DNA from 3 places in the Butyricicoccus sp. AM32-19 genome. Region 2 is predicted to be linked to each of the others. Evidence: predicted binding sites of a transcription regulator. Region 2 holds the regulator's gene; each other region holds the start of a gene.

Region 1 (5,914 bases), on a different contig from region 2:
TTTTAAGGACACTTTTGCGGTGCGGCTTATAGCAATCCGAATAGATAATGCGACAAAAGTAGCGCATACAGCGCGTGAATAGCAAGGAGATTTTACGCAGCTATGCTGACGCATAGCAAGTGAAAGCGACGCTGCTATGCGCGTGCTGTATGCGCGCACTTGTTGCAGTATTTGTTTGGATTGCTATAAAAGCCGCACCGTTTTGTTGGGAGAAAATTGAACCTATGCAATTTTACGAACTGAACTCCAGCCGCATGGACTACCGCGAGCTGAGTGCGGACGACCTCAACCTGCTGACGCCGCTCCTGCGCAGCGAGGAGACCATGCAGACGCTCGGCGGCGCACTCTCCTACGAGCAGACGCTGGACTGGCTGGTGGATACGCTGCGCCGCTATCAGACCGAGGGCTGCGGCTGGCTGCTCGCACTTGATAAGCCGACCGGCGTTCCCGCGGCTCTGTGCGGCCTGACTTACGAGCAGGTCGGCGCGGAACGCGTGCTGACCGCGAACTGCATCGTCCGGCATGAGCTGCGCGGCATCGGCGTCGGCCGCGAGTGCATCGCCGCGTGTCTGCTGTACGCGTTCGAGTCCATGCACGCCGACGAGGTCAGCGCCTTCGTGCAGAAGGATGATCTCGCAGGACTGCATACCGCCGTTGCCTGCCGTATGCAGCCGACCGAAAAGGTCAGCCATACCGCCTTCGGCAAGACCGCACCGTGTGTACGGTGTGTGGTCCGGAATCCGCACCTCGCGGAGAAGGCAAAATCAGAAAATGAACTGTCGGAAGATGAAAAGAGCACCGAAACGTGAGTTTCGGTGCTTTTTTATTGCCATTTTTGCGTCAATCGCGTTGTTTATAAATCAGTGCAGACGGTTTATACGGTAAAATCCGTCAATAAGTGAAATTCGCAGATGCCGTCCGTAGCAACGTGCAAACGCCTTATTTCGAAGCGGTCGCCGGTCTCCGGTCTGCGCCAGATTAGGAATAAAGGAAACGTGATTCACAAGGGTGGCAACCTTGGCGTCTATCCTTGTGCGCCCGGCGTCAGCGCAGATTCCGCTCGCTTCGCAAGCGACCAGTCTCACCGATACTGCTCCGCCCAGACAGCCTCATTCGCCTCCAGCGACTTCGGTACATCCAACACCCGCTGGTTCGCGCTGCCGCGAAACCGCAGCTCGATGTTCTTCTCCTCCATGAGAAACGGCCCGTCTACCAGTAAATCCAGTTGCCCGAGCAGCTTTTTCACAAACGGATCGCTCAGCTCTAACAGCTGCTCAAACGTATAGCCCGAGTACGCCATCAGGTGCTTGCCCTTGCGCTTCAGCTCCACCGCAAGATAATACAGCGGCTCCGCCTTACAAAACGGCTCGCCACCCGAGAACGTCACACCCTTGATGAACGGATTGCGGCACATATCCTTCAGCAGCGTGTCCAGCTCAATATCCTGCCCGCCCTCAAAGTCGTGCGTCTGCGGATTGTGGCAGCCCGGACAGCCATGCGGACAGCCCTGCACAAACAGCGTATAGCGGAAGCCGGGGCCGTCCACAATGGACTCCCCGACTGTACCTGCAATGCGAATTTTACCTTCCATCAGGCGGTGTGCTCCTGACGCATGGAGCAGCAGCTCGGAACGCTGTGCTTTACGCGGTCGTGCTCCTCCGCGCGCTTGCCGTTGTTGAAGCGGTCGAGCGTACCTACCAGATAACCCGTAATGCGGCGGATACGTTCAAAGCCTACACCTTCACCAATCATCGGCTCCTGTGCAGCAATATTCTTAGTTTCCATGATAGCATTCTCCCTTTCCTGTCACTTTTTGACGATTTTCAATGTATTCGGCTGACGGTCGGCTTCTTCGGCAGGATCGCCGTGATAGCCGATCGTGGTGCTGTTGTAATTTTTATACAGTCCCAACTTCTGCAGCTTGGACAGCGGAACGCCTTCGCCCTCGCGGCGGCCGCAGCGCGGACATACTTCACCGATAATGCCGGTATAGCCGCAGATCGGATCGCGGTCGATCGGGTGGTTGATCGCGCCGTAGCCGATGCCGGCTTCCTTCATCGCGCGAACGACAGCCTCAAACGCTTCGAGGTTCTGCGTCGGGTCGCCGTCCAGCTCAATGTAGCTGATGTGGCCGCCGTTGGTCAGCTCGTGATACGGCGCCTCGCGGGTGATCTTCTCAAATGCCGAAATCGGATAGTAAACCGGCACATGGAAGGAGTTGGTGTAGTAATCGCGGTCGGTAACGCCGGGAATCGTACCGTATTTCTCACGGTCGATCTTGACAAATCGGCCGGACAGACCCTCTGCCGGGGTAGCGATCAGCGAGAAGTTGAGGTGGTATTTCTCGGTTGCCTCGTCCATGCGCTGACGCATGTGACCCACGATCTCAAGACCGAGGTTCTGCGCCTCGTCGCTCTCGCCGTGGTGTACGCCGATGAGCGCCTTGAGGCACTCCGCCAGACCGATAAAGCCGAGCGTCAGTGTGCCGTGCTTAAGCACCTCGCCAACCTCGTCATCCGGACCCAGCTTTTCGGAATCCAGCCATACGCCCTCACCCATCAGGAACGGGTAGTTGCGCACGCGCTTGCCGCACTGGATGCGGAAACGGTCGAGCAGCTGGTCGATTACGAGGTCGATCTTGCGGTCAAGATCCTCGAAGAACCAGTCCAGATCGCCGTGGCTGCGGATTGCAATGCGCGGCAGGTTGACCGACGTGAACGACAGGTTGCCGCGACCGTAGGTGATCTCACGGGTCGGATCGCACACATTGGACATAACACGCGTGCGGCAGCCCATGTAGCCGACCTCGGTCTCCGGATGACCCGGCTTGTAATACTGCAGGTTAAACGGCGCATCGATGAACGAGAAATTCGGGAACATGCGCTTCGCGGAAACGCGGCACGCCAGCTTGAACAGGTCGTAGTTCGGGTCGCCCTCGTTGTAGTTGACGCCCTCCTTGACCTTGAAAATGTGGATCGGGAAAATCGGGGTCTCACCGTTGCCCAGACCGGCCTCGGTCGCGAGCAGCAGCTGCTCCATGACCAGACGGCCCTCCGGAGAGGTATCCGTGCCGTAGTTGAGCGACGAGAACGGAATCTGTGCACCTGCACGCGAGTGCATAGTGTTCAGATTGTGAACCAGCGCTTCCATCGCCTGATAGGTGCCCTTGCGGGTCTCCTTATCCGCGTACTTGCGGGCAAACTTCATGCACTTTGCAACCGTCTTTTCGTCAAGCGTCTCGGAAAGTGCCTTAGCCATCGCTTCGTCGTAGCCGTTGCCGCCTGCCAGACAAGCCCACTTGCCGGTCTCCTGCTCAACACGCTCGGTCAGCGCACGCGCATCGACCTCGTTGTTGTCGTCCTCACCGAACACCTCAAGGGCCTTGGCGAGATTGTCGCGGAACAGCTTGCGGAAGGTCTTGCGCACACCCGGCGCCATCGAGTAATCGAAGTTCGGCACGCTCTGACCGCCGTGCTGGTCATTCTGATTAGACTGGATAGCAATGCATGCCAGCGCAGAGTACGAACGGATGTCGTTCGGCTCACGCAGGAAGCCGTGACCGGTGGAAAAACCGTCGCGGAACAGCTTCAGCAGGTCAATCTGACAGCAGGTGGTGGTCAGCGTCAGAAAATCCAGATCGTGGATATGGATATCGCCCTCGCGGTGCGCCTTAGCATGCGCCGGATCGAGGATAAACATCTCATAGAACTGCTTGGCGCCCTCGGAGCCGTACTTGAGCATGGTGCCCATCGCGGTATCACCGTCGATATTGGCGTTCTCGCGCTTGACGTCGTTCTCGAGCGAGGACTTGAACGTCAGATCCTCGTACACCTTCATCAGACGGGTGTTCATCTCACGCACGCGGGTGCGCTCGTTGCGGTACAGGATGTACTTCTTGGCCGTGCGGGCATGTCCGCTTTCGATCAGAACCTTCTCAACAGTGTCCTGCACCTGTTCAACGGTGGGAGTTTCGGTTCCAGCAGTCTCCTCCAGCGTTTTTTCGACCTGCTCTGCCAGCTCCTGCGCCATATCGTGATCCTGGCCGCCGGAGGCCTGTGCTGCGCCGAAAATTGCATTTGTGATCTTGTCGATCTCAAAGGGAGCCATGCGCCCGTCCCGCTTGACGATCTGCTGAATCATAAAGAAAAATCCCTCTCTCATACAAAAACCGCCTAACGGCGATTTCTTGATTATTTACTAAATTATGTAGTGGTGCATTCAATATCGCACAACATCTTGTGTCTGCTTATCTCTTGCTTATATATTCTACCGCCGAAACACCGCCCTGTCAAGGCGCTAAATTCTTTTTGGCACATTTGCAAGAAAAGCACTATTTTTATTGGAGCATTCTCTAAACTTTTCCTCTTGACTCGAAAAATTTATCAGAAAAGCGCGACAAATTCCACAAAGTTTCTCCTTTATTTTCTCCGTGGTAATTTCTCCCGCAAAAAAGCAGATACACTATATATGGTATCCGTTCTATTCCCCATCGCAAGACGAAAAAAGAACCCCGGAACAGGATTCCGAGGTTCTTTGGTTTCGATCAGAAAATGATCTTATGCCTTGCCGTTGCAGCCCAGAACATTGATCAGCTTGTGGGTAACCATGTCCTTGACAGCCTGACGAGCCGGCTTCAGGTACTGGCGCGGGTCGAAGTGATCCGGATGCTCAGCGAAGTGCTCGCGGATAGAAGCGGTGATAGCCAGACGAATATCGGAGTCGATATTGATCTTGCAGACGGACAGCTGTGCAGCGTGACGCAGCTCTTCCTCCGGAATGCCGATTGCATCCGGCATCTTGCCGCCGAACTTGTTGATCTTGTCAACAAACTCACGCGGTACGGAAGAGGAACCGTGCAGTACGATCGGGAAGCCCGGCAGACGCTTGGAAACTTCCTCGAGTACGTCGAAACGCAGCGGAGGCGGAACCAGAATGCCCTGCTCGTTGCGGGTGCACTGATCCGGGGTGAACTTGTAAGCGCCGTGAGAGGTGCCGATTGCGATAGCCAGAGAGTCACAGCCGGTGCGGGTTACGAACTCCTCAACCTCTTCCGGATGGGTGTAGGAGGAATCCTCAGCGGAAACCTTTACGTCGTCCTCTACGCCAGCCAGGGTGCCGAGCTCAGCCTCGACAACAACGCCGTGAGCGTGAGCGTACTCTACAACCTTCTTGGTCTCCTCAACGTTCTCGTCGAACGGACGGGAGGAGCAGTCGATCATAACGGAGGAGAAACCGCCGTCGATGCAGGACTTGCAGGTCTCGAAGTCCGGGCCGTGGTCCAGATGCAGAGCGATCGGAATGTCCGGGCACTCCTTAACAGCAGCCTCTACCATCTTAACGAGGTAGGTGTGGTTTGCGTAAGCGCGTGCGCCCTTGGATACCTGCAGGACTACCGGAGCGTGCTGCTCCTGGCAAGCCTCGGTGATACCCTGAACGATCTCCATGTTGTTCACGTTGAAAGCGCCAACAGCGTAGCCGCCGTCGTAAGCCTTCTTGAACATCTCAGTAGTAGTAACTAAAGGCATGGGAATACTTCCTTTCTGATAAAAACTGAATCTTAAAAATTCTGCTTTTATTCTATCAGTTAAGCATGCTAAAATCAAGTCCATATCCAAAAAATCCTGTCATTTTTTCGTCGAATTCCTGCGGCAACTTTGCCAAAATTGCCAAACCTGCCGAAAACGCAGGATTTTCATTGATTTTTTTCATATTATATGATACTCTTTATGAGTAAGAAAATGCATGGCACAGCTCTGCGTTTTAATTTGCTTAGGAGGTTTTATCAATGAGTGAACTGAAAGGCGCTTGCGTCATCGGTCAGTCGGGCGGCCCGACTTCCGTAATCAACTCTTCTGTTCTGGGTGCGCTGGAGGCAGCACTGGACAATCCGTCCATCACCCGCGTATTCGGCATG
Region 2 (5,914 bases):
GGTTAGCCACGCGGACACGCTCGTCCAGCAGCGCGACCTGCTGCTCCAGCCTGAAGGTTCGGGTGATGAGGTTATTGTGCTTTTCGACCTTCTTTTCAAGCTGTTCGATGCGGTAATTGACCAGCTTGCCGGAGACGATAATGCCGCCGGCCGTGCCCGCCAGCGTCCCCAGCAGACTCAGTCCCGCAATGATGATCTCAGCTGACACGTTTTCACCTCCTTGCTTCGCATAAGTGCCTGCACCCATACGCCGTTCGGCGGCGAAAATTGACCACGAATGGTCAACTCGGTCGAAAACTATTCCTATTTTCTTTTATTTTTCTTTGAGCGCACCCTTTTCGATGTTCGCCTGCAGGATTTTGTCCGTCAGCTCATACAGATACGCCGAGCCTTTCTCTGTGCGGCTCTGGCGGCCGTAGACCTGCTTGGCGGTCACATCGTGGTCAGCCCAGTCGCTGCCGCCGTTGCTGTTGTTGAGCAAGAGCGGCTGCAGATTGTCCATCGCGTGGGCAAAGTGCGCCTCGGCGGTCTCATCGGCCTCAAATTCGTCAAAAACAGCCATCAGTTCGCGCTTCTGGTCGTCCGGCAGGAGCGAATAAATGCGCTGCTTTGCCGCGTCCTCGCGCGTCTTCTGCGTCTGCAGACCGTCGGTGTCGTAGGCGTAGGTGTCGCCTGCGTCAATCTCCACCACATCGTGCAGCAGGCACATGAGCATGACCCGCGCCACATCCACCGGCTCGTTGGAATATTCCTGCAGCAGATACGCCATGACAGCCATGTGCCATGCGTGCTCGGCGTCATTCTCGCGGCGGCCGTGGCCGGAGAGATGCGTCTGCCGGAAAATGTTCTTCTCCTTGTCGATCTCAAGAATGAAATTCAGCTGTTTCTGCAGCCGTTCGTCCATAAATCCATCTTCCTTTCGATATGAAAAAACGGGTACAGCCTGCGCCATACCCGCCGAATTATTTATCTTTGAGGAGCGTGTTCAGCTCTTCCATAAAGGTGTTGATGTCCTTAAACTGGCGGTAGACCGAGGCAAACCGCACATACGCGACCTCATCAACCTTACGCAGCTGCTCCATGACAAGCTCACCGATGACCTTGCTGGAGACCTCGCTTTCGAGCGAGCTGAACAGCTTCTGCTCGACGTAATCGACGATCTGCTCCAACTGCATCAGCGAAACCGGGCGTTTCTCGCAAGCCTTCACCAGACCGTTGAGCAGCTTCTGGCGGTCGTACGCCTGCCGCGTGCCATCGCGCTTGATCAGCATAAGCGGCATGCGCTCCACCGTCTCGTAGGTGGTAAAGCGTTTTCCGCAGTGGAGACATTCACGCCGGCGGCGGATGCTGGTACCCTCGTCCGTCGGACGGGAGTCCACGACCTTGCTGTCTTCAAAGCTGCAAAATGGGCACTTCATCGTACTTCCCCCTTGTGAACACCGCTTCACACGCGTGGTTTGTTATCTGTCTGCTGTTATTATACTACGCGGAGTGCTGTTAAGTCAATTTTTTATTGCGATAAAGCGGCACCTTTTCCTGCACTGCCCTATCCGGTCGGCTTCTTTCTCTGTACCAGTCCCCTGCGCCGATAAACAAACGCAAAAAAGGCACCCGAACGGGTGCCTTTTCGATAGTCGTTAGATCTTGCGGCGACGGCGGAACTTCTTACGGAAGAAGCCCCACAGACCGGTAGACAGCATAACGGACGACCAGCCGCCGGCCAGGATACCGACGATCAGCGGCAGAGTGAACTGCTTGAGCGACGGAACACCGAGGATGTATACCATGCCGATGGTGAACAGCGTGGTAAGCGTGGTGTTGATGGTACGGCCCATGGTCTGCCAGATGCTCTTCTCGCCAATGACCTCAAACGGCTCCTTGCGCGCGGTGCGCAGGTTCTCACGAACGCGGTCGAATACGATGATGGACGCGTTGATGGAGTAGCCGAGGATGGTCAGTGCAGCAGCGATGAAGTTGCTGTCGAGCGGAATCTGCAGCAGAACGTAAACGCTCAGCATAACGAGCAGATCGTGAACCAGGCAGCAGATCGCAGCCAGACCACTGGTCAGCTCGAAGCGGAAGGTGATGTACACCAGCATCAGCAGGATTGCAAGGATCGAGCAGAGGAATGCCGAACGCTGCAGGTCGCTGCCGACAGAAGCGGATACGTCGTTGTTGTTGAGGATATCGGTATCGGCAAGGCTGTACTTCTCCAGCATCTTGTCGATCACGGCAGCACGCTGCTCGGAATCGATCGAGGTGGAGCGGATCAGCACGTCCTCGTTGCCGTCACCGGAGGAGGTTACAGAGGATGCGTCCACGCCGGTTGCGTCCTTGAACAGATCGCTGACCTCGGTCTGGATATCCTGCGTAACAGCGGTATGCATGTTGAACTCCATCTCGGTACCGCCGGCAAAGTCGATGCTCAGGTTGAACAGGTTCTTGCCGAACGGCAGCAGGATCAGCGCGACAAGGCCGGTAGCGACCAGTACGACAGAGATACCGCCAAAGATCTTGAAGTTCTTGAGGATCGGGAAATGCTTCTTCTCTTCCTTGCGCTCACGCAGGCCGTAAGCCTTCGGGTTGCGGATGTGGAAATCCACCATGCGGTTGAGCAGGAAGTGCGTGATGGTCAGCGCGGTGAACATGGACACGATAACACCGATGCCCAGCGTGGTAGCGAAGCCGACGATCGTGCCGGTGCCGAGGAAGAACAGCACGCCGCACGCGATCAGGGTGGTGATGTTGGAGTCCAGAATTGCGGTAAACGCACGCTTGAAGCCGGAGTCAATGGCGCTCTTGACAGTCTTGCCGGCAGCCATTTCCTCCTTGATGCGCTCGAAGATAATGACGTTTGCGTCAACCGCCATACCGATGGACAGGATAATACCTGCAATGCCCGGCAGGGACAGGTTTACGCGAATCAGGCTGAACAGCAGCGCCTCGATAACCATGTAGAAGCACAGAGCGAAGCAGGAAACAACGCCCGGGATGCGGTACATGATGATCATGAACAGCATAACAAGTACCAGACCGATCAGGCCTGCCTTCAGGCTGGAGCTCATCGCGTCAGCGCCGAGCTGCGGGCCGACAGAGCGAAGCTCTACCTGCTTGAGCGAGAACGGGATCTGACCTGCGTTGATGAGGTTTGCCAGCTCGGTCGCGCTGTCGCGGGTGAACGAGCCGGAGATTACGCAGCTGTCGCTGTCGATCTTGGAAGAAACGGACGGTGCGGAAATAACCTGATCGTCCATGACGATAGCCATCACGTTGGTGCCGTCAGTGCGGGCCGCGATGCTCTCGGTCGCTTCAGCAAACTTCTGCTTGCCCTCAGAGGTAAACTGTACCTCTACATAATGGGTATCCGCAACTTCGTTGCCGGTCGGGCGGCCATAGCCGTAAGTAGCTTTCTTAACGTCAGAGCCGGTCAGCCACTCCTTGCCGTCAGCATCAACAAAGGTGAGCTGTGCGGTGGTGCCGAGGGTCTGTACGGCCTCCTCCGGGTTGGTGATCTGCGGGATTTCGACCGTTACGCGGTTGTCGCCGCTGAGGGATACGGTAGCCTCGGTAAAGCCCTTACCGGTCAGTCGCTGACGGATGACCTTCTGTACCGAGTTCATGTCGTCGGACAGGTTGCTGGTGTCGTAGCCGTCCGGGATTTCGGCCTCGTATACGATACGGGAGCCGCCGACCAGATCCAGACCCAGACGGATACCATTGTCGGTATCGAGTACGCTCGGGATGATGGCCTTCAGACCGGAGTCTGTCGTGTCTGCGGAATCGGTCGAAGCCGAGTCAGCAGAGGTGTCAGCAGACGCATCCGTGCTGTCTGCCGTGTTGTCCGCCGTGTCTGCGCTGTTGTCGGTAGACGAGGTGTCGCTCGTATCCGTCGCAGATGTGTCGGACGTTGCCGTGTTCCGGAACGGCATGGTCCAGCCGCCCGGAATGTACACTCCTGTTACCGCCGTCACGCCGAGGAAAATGATGATCAGCATGACCGCGATAAAGGAAGTTACACTCTTTTTCACTTGCAAGTGCCTCCTTTATTTTTTTGTTACACAACTGATTTAGTATACAGCATAACAGCCAAAAAGTCAATCATTCTGCATGAATTGTGCAACATTTATGCGTCATTGACGCATAAGCGGCAGAATATCCCGCGTGAGCGGGATATCTGTCAATTTCAGGGATAAACTTTCCGGTTTACAGGTTGATCTCTACCTTTACGTCCTCACCGGTGAGGTACGGCGCGATCGCCGGACGAACACACTCGCTCAGGAACTCGTCTACCTGAGACGGGCAGCGGCCGATGTAAGCGGACGGGTCGAGGTGCTCGAGGATCTGCTCACGGGTCATGCCGAACATCGGGTCGCCGGCAATGCGGTCAACCATATCGTTCTCGAGGCCCTCCTCCTTGATGCGCTTGCCCGCAGCCATGGAGTGCTCGCGGATGCGCTCGTGCAGGTCCTGACGGTTGCCGCCGCGCTTTACGGCGTCCATCATGATGTTCTCGGTTGCCATGAACGGCAGCTCGTTCATAACGTGCGCCTCGATGACCTTCGGGTAAACGACCAGACCGGAAACGACGTTGATCATGATGTTGAGGATTGCGTCAACGGCAAGGAATGCCTCCGGCACGGAAATGCGCTTGTTCGCAGAGTCGTCGAGCGTGCGCTCGAACCACTGGGTAGCCGAGGTGAAGGCCGGGTTCAGGCTGTCGCAGATGACGTAGCGCGCCAGTGCGCAGATACGCTCGGAACGCATCGGGTTGCGCTTGTACGGCATGGCGGACGAGCCGATCTGGTTCTTCTCAAACGGCTCCTCTACTTCCTTCAGGTGCTGCAGCAGACGCAGGTCGGTTGCGAACTTGGAAGCGGATTCTGCGATACCGGCGAGCGTTGCGAGCGTCTGCGCGTCGATCTTGCGGGAGTAGGTCTGGCCGGAGACCGGAACCACGCCTGCAAAGCCGAAATCATCGGCAATGCGCTTCTCGAGTTCCTTAACCTTGCTCTCGTCGCCGTCAAACAGCTCCATGAAGGACGCCTGCGTGCCGGTCGTGCCCTTGCTGCCGAGCATGCGCAGGTTTTCGATGCGGTATTCTACCTCGTTCAAATCCATCAGCAGCTCGTTCATCCACAGGGTAGCGCGCTTGCCGACCGTGGTCAGCTGTGCGGGCTGGAAGTGGGTGAAGCCGAGAGTCGGCTGGGACTTGTGCGCATCCGCGAACTGCGCCAGCTTGTCCAGTACGGTCGCCAGCTTTTTGCGAACCAGCAGCAGACCCTCACGGATCTGGATGATGTCGGTATTGTCACCGACATACGCACTGGTAGCGCCGAGGTGGATAATGCCGGCCGCCTTGGGAGCCGCCTTGCCGAAGGTGTAAACGTGCGCCATAACGTCATGGCGTACCTCCTTCTCGCGCTGACGGGCCACATCGTAGTCGATGTCGGTCAGGTGCGCGGCCATCTCGTCCACCTGCTCCTGCGTGATCGGCAGACCGAGCGCCAGCTCCGCCTTAGCCAGCGACAGCCACAGCCGACGCCAGGTGGAGAACTTCATATCCGAGGAGAAGGTGTAGAGCATCTCCTTGGAAGCGTAGCGCGAGGAAAGCGGGCTTTCGTACACGTTGTTCATGTTATTCGTCCTTTCCGGTGTGTATTTTATCCAAATTATAACGAAATAACGGACTTGGATGGTATCTAATCTTCCATAACAGTCCGATTTTAGTTTAACACTTTGCACCGGTCATTTCAAGCAAAACCGACCGGTTTTGCGCTATCTTGTAGCAATAAACAAAGTTTGCAGCGGTTTCGCCGTTAGATTTTGCGTCCTCCCCTTTTTCCTGCACCGCCTGCGCGGTTCAAGTGCCCCAGAGGTTCGGTGCAGAAACCAAAAAGCAGCACCCTTTTCAGAG
Region 3 (5,914 bases), on a different contig from region 2:
TTCACCGCTGCTCCTGCATTACCATATGAAGCACTTGTGTAAAATATGAGCAGATCGGTTTCGCTTTGCTGTCACATTTTCCATCCGCGCTGCTTATACTGGTAACAGGAGCGTGATGCGCTATGTTCTGCCGTGGTCAGGCGATCGGTCTTGCCGTATTTATGTTTGGAACAGGCTTGCTGCTAGGCAGTCTGCTCCCATCCTGTCTGCCGGTGTGGCTGATTGCACTGGCAGTGATCGCGGCAGGGCTGTTCCTGCTGCAGTGCTGAAGGAGGGTAAGGCATATGAAGGTTGTTGTATGGAAAAGTCCCAAGTGCTTACGCGGGATCCTGTGCTGCCTGTTTCATGTAAACAGGGCATAAGAAAAAGCGCATTCGCAGATAAATCTCTGTGAATGCGCTTTTGGCTGTTTATAAAATCGTTACTTCTTTTCAGTCGTGCTACCGAAGCCGCCGGTGCGTTCACCGTCAGCCTCATCGTCCACGGTGATACCGAACGGCAGGAAAATACCTTGTGCAAAGCCGTCGCCTGCGGCAACCGAAAGGGTTTTGCCCTTATGATCGTCGCTGGTCATCTTAATGAGAATGTGTCCTTCATTTTTAGCCTCAAAGTAGTCGCTGTCGATAATGCCGACCGTATTGTCAAGCTGCAGACGGTGACGGAAGCCCAGACCGGAACGCGGGTACAGGCTCAGCACCCAGCCGTCCTCGATCATAACGCGGATACCGGTCGGAATAAGGATGGTCTCATGCGGAACAAGCGTAAAGCTTTCCGGCGCAAAAAAATCATAGCCGGCAGAGCCTTTGGTCGCGCGGCGCGGCAGCCGGATGTTCTGATAGACCTTCTTGGCCTCATCCGCGCTGCGGCGGGTAGCCGCGCACCAGTCACGGACAAACTGTTCCTCGGATACCTTGAAAAACTGTGCGATCTGTTGCATAATTCAGAACTCCTTTTTACTTATCGTCATGCAGGACGATATTGTTAGCCGCAAGCGTGCGCGGAACATCGATCACGCGCTGGTTGGCACTGCCGCGCCAGTGAAGCTGCGGATCGGCCTGCGCCTGTACAAAACGACCGTCGATCAGCACGTCAATCTGATCGAGAAACGGCAGCCACTTGATTTCCTCCCAGCGATAGCCGGTGTACAGCCAGATGGTCTTGTCCGGAAACTTCTGCCGAATCTCGCGGCACAGCTCGCTGACCTCCTCACGGTTGCCGGGGAAAAGCGGATCGCCGCCGGAAAACGTGATGCCGGAGATATAGTCCTTGCCGAGCTCGGTGAACAGCTCATTCTTTGCTGCCTGATCAAACAGCAGACCGCCTTCCGCATCCCATGTGATGGGGTTGTGACAGCCGGGACAGGCGTGTCCGCAGCCGGCCACCCACAGCACAACACGCAGGCCGTCGCCGTTGAGCATATCGTCCTTGGTTATATTGTGATACTGCATTCGTGTTACATACTCTTTCTTTCAGCAATTTCGGCCATCTTGGCATCGTTCAGGCGCGTATCGCCCTTAACGCGAGAGTAGGAAAGATAGCCGTTCATTCTCTCGATTTTGGTAAGGTTGCGGCTGCCGCACTTCGGGCAGACATCCATAGACAGTTCCTCATGACCGCAGTCATCGCAGTACGCGAGTGAAAGATTGACACCCTCATAGAAGCCCTTTGCCATGGCGCGGCGCACCAGAGAGCGAATCGCCTCATGGTTGTAGTCAATCGGATACTTGACGTACTGAATCTTACCGCCGTTGCACAGATTCCAGAAACGACCCTCAAGATCCTGCTTCTGAATCGGTGTCAGGTCCTCGGTAACATGGCAGTGGAAGCTGTTGGAGACATACGGACGATCGGAAACGCCCTCGATGATGCCGTATTTCTTGCGGAACTGCTCGACCTGCAAACCGCACAGACTCTCTGCCGGTGTACCGTAGATAGCATACAGATTGCCGTCCTCGTTCTTGAACTGCTCGACCTTATCGTTGATATACTGCAGTGTTTCGAGGGCAAACTGACCGTCCTCGGCAAGCGATTTACCGTTGTACAGTTCCTGCAGCTCGTTGAGTGCAGTAATGCCGAACGACGCAGTAGCGGTTTTCATAATCGGCTTGATCTTGTCCGACGGCTTGAGATGTCCGCCGTAGAAGCCGCCCTCGCAGTACGCCAACGGATTGGTGGATGCACGCATCTCCCCCAGGTATGCATAGGTGCGGATGTGCAGCTTGCGGATAAGCTCCAGATAGTAGTCCAGCACCTCGCAGAACGGACGGCTCTCCTGCTGTGCCTTAGCGTAGATCATCGGCAGGTGCAGCGATACCGCGCCAATGTTCCAGCGGCCGACAAATACCGGCTTGTCGCTCTCATCAGCGGGCTTCATGCCTCCGCGCTCGTACCACGGAGACAGGAACGCGCGGCAGCCCATCGGACTGATGATCGCGCCGTACTTTTTATACATGCTCGGCACATAGCCTTCACCGGTCAGCGACAGCCAGTCCGGATACATCGCACGGGACGAGCACAGGATACCGGCTTCAAATACATCCTCAAGCAGTTTGCCGGGACCGTGCAAGTTCTCATCGTACAGGAATACGATCTTCGGGAACAGGACCGGCTTTTTCTGGCCTTTTTTGCCCTGTCCCTTGCGGCGTACATTCAGCATGGTAATGGAGGCCAGCTTGGCAAAACGACCGGTGCCGGTTCCCATTGTCATGGTGATGAACGGATAGTCGCCGCGGCTGGATGCTACCGTGTTGAACTTGTACTCCCAGCCCTGGAAGCCCTGCTCAAAGTCGTTGAGAATGTCCGCCATAACTTCCTTCTCGACCGTATCAGCATCCAGTCCCAGACGAGTATACTTCTCGGTCAGCATTTTGTAGCTGCGCTCGGCATAGGGCTCGAGCAGCAGATCGACCGACGGCACGGTAAAGCCGCCGTACTGCTGGCTTGCAGCGGAAAGCACGATATCACCGATCACGTCAAATGCAACATTAAGTGTTTTCGGCTCGTTGTACCACAGATTGCCCATCTCAAAGCCGTCCTTGAGGACACTCGCTACATCAAACAGGCAGCAGTTCATGGTATCGCGGCGTGCCGACATATCGTGGACGTAAATGTAGCCGTCCCGACAGGCCTGCAGTTCCTCGGTGTTCATAAAGAACTTCTGGTACAGCTCCTTGTTGAGCTGATTGAAGATCAGGCTGCGCTTAGTGGAGACCAGCGCGGAATCCGTGTTGGAATTTTCCTTATCGCCGATATACATGATAGACTGGCTTTTCTGGTATACGCTGTCCAGCATGCCGACAAAATCCTGCTTATAGTTGCGGTAGTCGCGGTAGCTTTTGGCAACCTCCGGCTGCACCGACTCAAGTGCAGACTCAACGATGTTGTGCATTTGCCAGATCTGAATCTCGGTCATGTGATGGTCACGGATATAACCCTCGACATGATTGCAGATCGACTTCAACTCATCCTCTGTAAAGTTGTAGAGGACACGGTTTGCCGACTTATTGACGGCGATAACAACCTTCTGGATGTTAAACGGTTCTTTGGTGTGATCCTTTTTGACAACTCGAACCATGTGTTGTTCTTCCTCTCTAAATTTCATACGTTCATCATTATATCATATTGTCCGATAAAAAGCGAACAAAAAAGCACTGCTGTTTACAGGCAAAGCGTAAAAGTGCATACCCATATATCATGTGCCGCTATTGCATTGTACCATACAAGATATAGATTTGGAAGGATAAAATTCGACAAAAATATCATACATATTTTTGCGAAAATAATTCTTTGCACAAAATCGTCGGTTTTGCTTGCGGGTCTGCCGACTATCCTCTATAATAGATGTAGCGATCCTGACAGTAAGCCTCTGCGTCCGCAGATTCTGCATGAAAGGAGCCGTCCATATCGTATTGCAGCGTTTCTTGCACGGAAGCGCCGTTTATATCTGTATCGGACTGCGTCTTTCAGAGGACGCAGTTATTTTTTATTCCGAGGTGTTTTTATGCAAACAAGAGTTGCCGTCATGGGAATCGTGGTAGAGAACACGGATTCTGTGGAACGGCTCAATACCCTGCTGCATGAGTACGGCAGCTATATCATCGGGCGCATGGGTATTCCCTATCGAGCGCGCAATATCAACATTGTGTCCATCGCCATTGATGCGCCGCAGGATGTGATTTCAGCTTTGTCCGGCAAAATCGGCAATCTGGACGGCATCAGCGTCAAGACCGCGTACTCCAATGTGCAGAGCGATGAATAAGGAGAAGCAGCTCATTGACCGGCTGGAAGCGCAGCACAGCCTGTCAATAGAGGAATACGAATATCTAATCGAAAACCAGAGCGATGAACTGGCAGCCTATGCCGCAGAGAAAGCGGTTGCCTTACGAAAACAGGTATACGGTACGAATGTGTACATTCGAGGACTGATCGAAATCGGCAATATCTGCCGCAACGACTGCTATTACTGCGGTATCCGGCGTTCCAATCCTGCGTGTGACCGCTACCGACTGACCGAGGCGCAGATACTGGACTGTGCCCGGGAAGGCTACGCACTCGGTTTCCGCACCTTTGTTATGCAGGGCGGCGAGGACAGCGCATTCTCGGCCGATGTGGTTTGCCATCTGGTACGACAGATCAAAGCCGAGTTTCCGGACTGTGCAGTAACGCTGTCGCTCGGAGAGTTCCCTCGTGAAGCCTATCAGGCGATGTTCGATGCTGGCGCGGACCGTTATCTGCTCCGTCACGAAACCGCCGATCAGGCACATTATGAAAAGCTGCATCCGGCGCAGATGTCGTTTGACAACCGTATGCGCTGCCTTCGTGATTTGAAAGACATCGGCTACCAGACCGGCTGCGGCTTTATGGTCGGCTCGCCGTATCAGACGGCACGAACACTCGCTGAGGACTTAAAGTTCATCGAAAAATTTCGGCCGGAGATGTGCGGTATCGGCCCGTTTATTCCGCAGAAGGACACACCGTTCCGCGATTTTCCGGCCGGAACGTGTGAGCAGACAGTGTATCTGCTGTCACTGCTGCGGCTGATCCAACCGAATTTGCTGCTGCCCGCTACAACGGCGCTCGGCACCATCCGGCCGGACGGCCGCGAGCGCGGACTGCAGGCTGGTGCAAACGTAGTGATGCCCAATCTGTCTCCGCTTGGGGTGCGAAAAAAATATGCACTGTACGACGGCAAACTATGTACCGGTGAGGAGGCTGCACAGTGCATCGGCTGCCTGTCGCGCCGTGTGGCGTCGGTCGGCTGCCGGATTGTTACCGCACGCGGAGATATTATCCGATAAGTGATACATTTTAAGGGACTCTGACGGAAAGAGTAATCCTCTGACCGCAAGATAAGAAAGGAAAACAAAAAAATGGCTCAGTACAACCCGAAATCACTCCATGCAGAGGAGTTTATCAACCATGAGGAAATCCTTGAAACGCTGAAATACGCCGAGGAGAACAAGCACAACATCGAGCTGATCGACAGCATTCTGGAAAAGGCCCGTCCGCAGAAAACAGCTACCGGCGTACACTGTGCCGGTCTGACGCATCGCGAAGCCTCCGTGCTGCTGGCCTGTGATATCCCCGAGAAGATCGAGGAGATGTATCAGCTGGCCGAGGAGATCAAGCTGGCGTTCTACGGCAACCGTATTGTTATGTTTGCACCGCTGTATCTGTCGAATTACTGCGTGAACGGCTGTGTTTACTGTCCGTATCACGCAAAAAACCGCCATATCACTCGCAAAAAGCTGACGCAGGAAGAGGTTGCCCGCGAGGTTATCGCACTGCAGGATATGGGTCACAAGCGCCTTGCCATCGAGGCCGGTGAGGACCCGGTCAACAACCCGATCGAGTACATTCTCGAGTGCATCAACACCATTTACTCCATCAAGCATAAAAACGGTGCGATTCGACG

Evidence for each region. Region 2 encodes NrdR, which represses ribonucleotide reductase genes. Its sites were predicted from a motif close to CACNANATNTNGTG; they were not measured.
Region 1: a site for NrdR is predicted at 4,228-4,241, ahead of DW806_RS07485 (anaerobic ribonucleoside triphosphate reductase). Genes of this name have one in related genera too.
Region 3: a site for NrdR is predicted at 3,718-3,731, ahead of nrdD (anaerobic ribonucleoside-triphosphate reductase). Genes of this name have one in related genera too.

What each region holds. Positions count from the first base shown of each region.
Region 1 is NZ_QUIX01000007.1:11,613-17,526, reverse strand. It holds gene DW806_RS07500 (GNAT family N-acetyltransferase) at 225-809, shown strand; gene nrdG (anaerobic ribonucleoside-triphosphate reductase activating protein) at 1,082-1,591, opposite strand; partial or broken gene nrdD (anaerobic ribonucleoside-triphosphate reductase) at 1,591-1,737, opposite strand; gene DW806_RS07485 (anaerobic ribonucleoside triphosphate reductase) at 1,807-4,140, opposite strand; gene fba (class II fructose-1,6-bisphosphate aldolase) at 4,557-5,525, opposite strand; gene DW806_RS15895 (hypothetical protein) at 5,581-5,709, opposite strand; gene DW806_RS07475 (6-phosphofructokinase) at 5,786-5,914, shown strand, end outside.
Region 2 is NZ_QUIX01000020.1:27,419-33,332, reverse strand. It holds gene DW806_RS13470 (hypothetical protein) at 1-208, opposite strand, end outside; gene DW806_RS13465 (HD domain-containing protein) at 314-904, opposite strand; gene nrdR (transcriptional regulator NrdR) at 963-1,418, opposite strand; gene secD (protein translocase subunit SecD) at 1,638-4,028, opposite strand; gene purB (adenylosuccinate lyase) at 4,204-5,634, opposite strand.
Region 3 is NZ_QUIX01000011.1:50,477-56,390, forward strand. It holds gene DW806_RS15220 (hypothetical protein) at 123-269, shown strand; gene DW806_RS10050 (deoxyuridine 5'-triphosphate nucleotidohydrolase) at 422-937, opposite strand; gene nrdG (anaerobic ribonucleoside-triphosphate reductase activating protein) at 954-1,448, opposite strand; gene nrdD (anaerobic ribonucleoside-triphosphate reductase) at 1,454-3,574, opposite strand; gene DW806_RS10065 (TM1266 family iron-only hydrogenase system putative regulator) at 4,001-4,258, shown strand; gene hydE ([FeFe] hydrogenase H-cluster radical SAM maturase HydE) at 4,251-5,297, shown strand; gene hydG ([FeFe] hydrogenase H-cluster radical SAM maturase HydG) at 5,370-5,914, shown strand, end outside.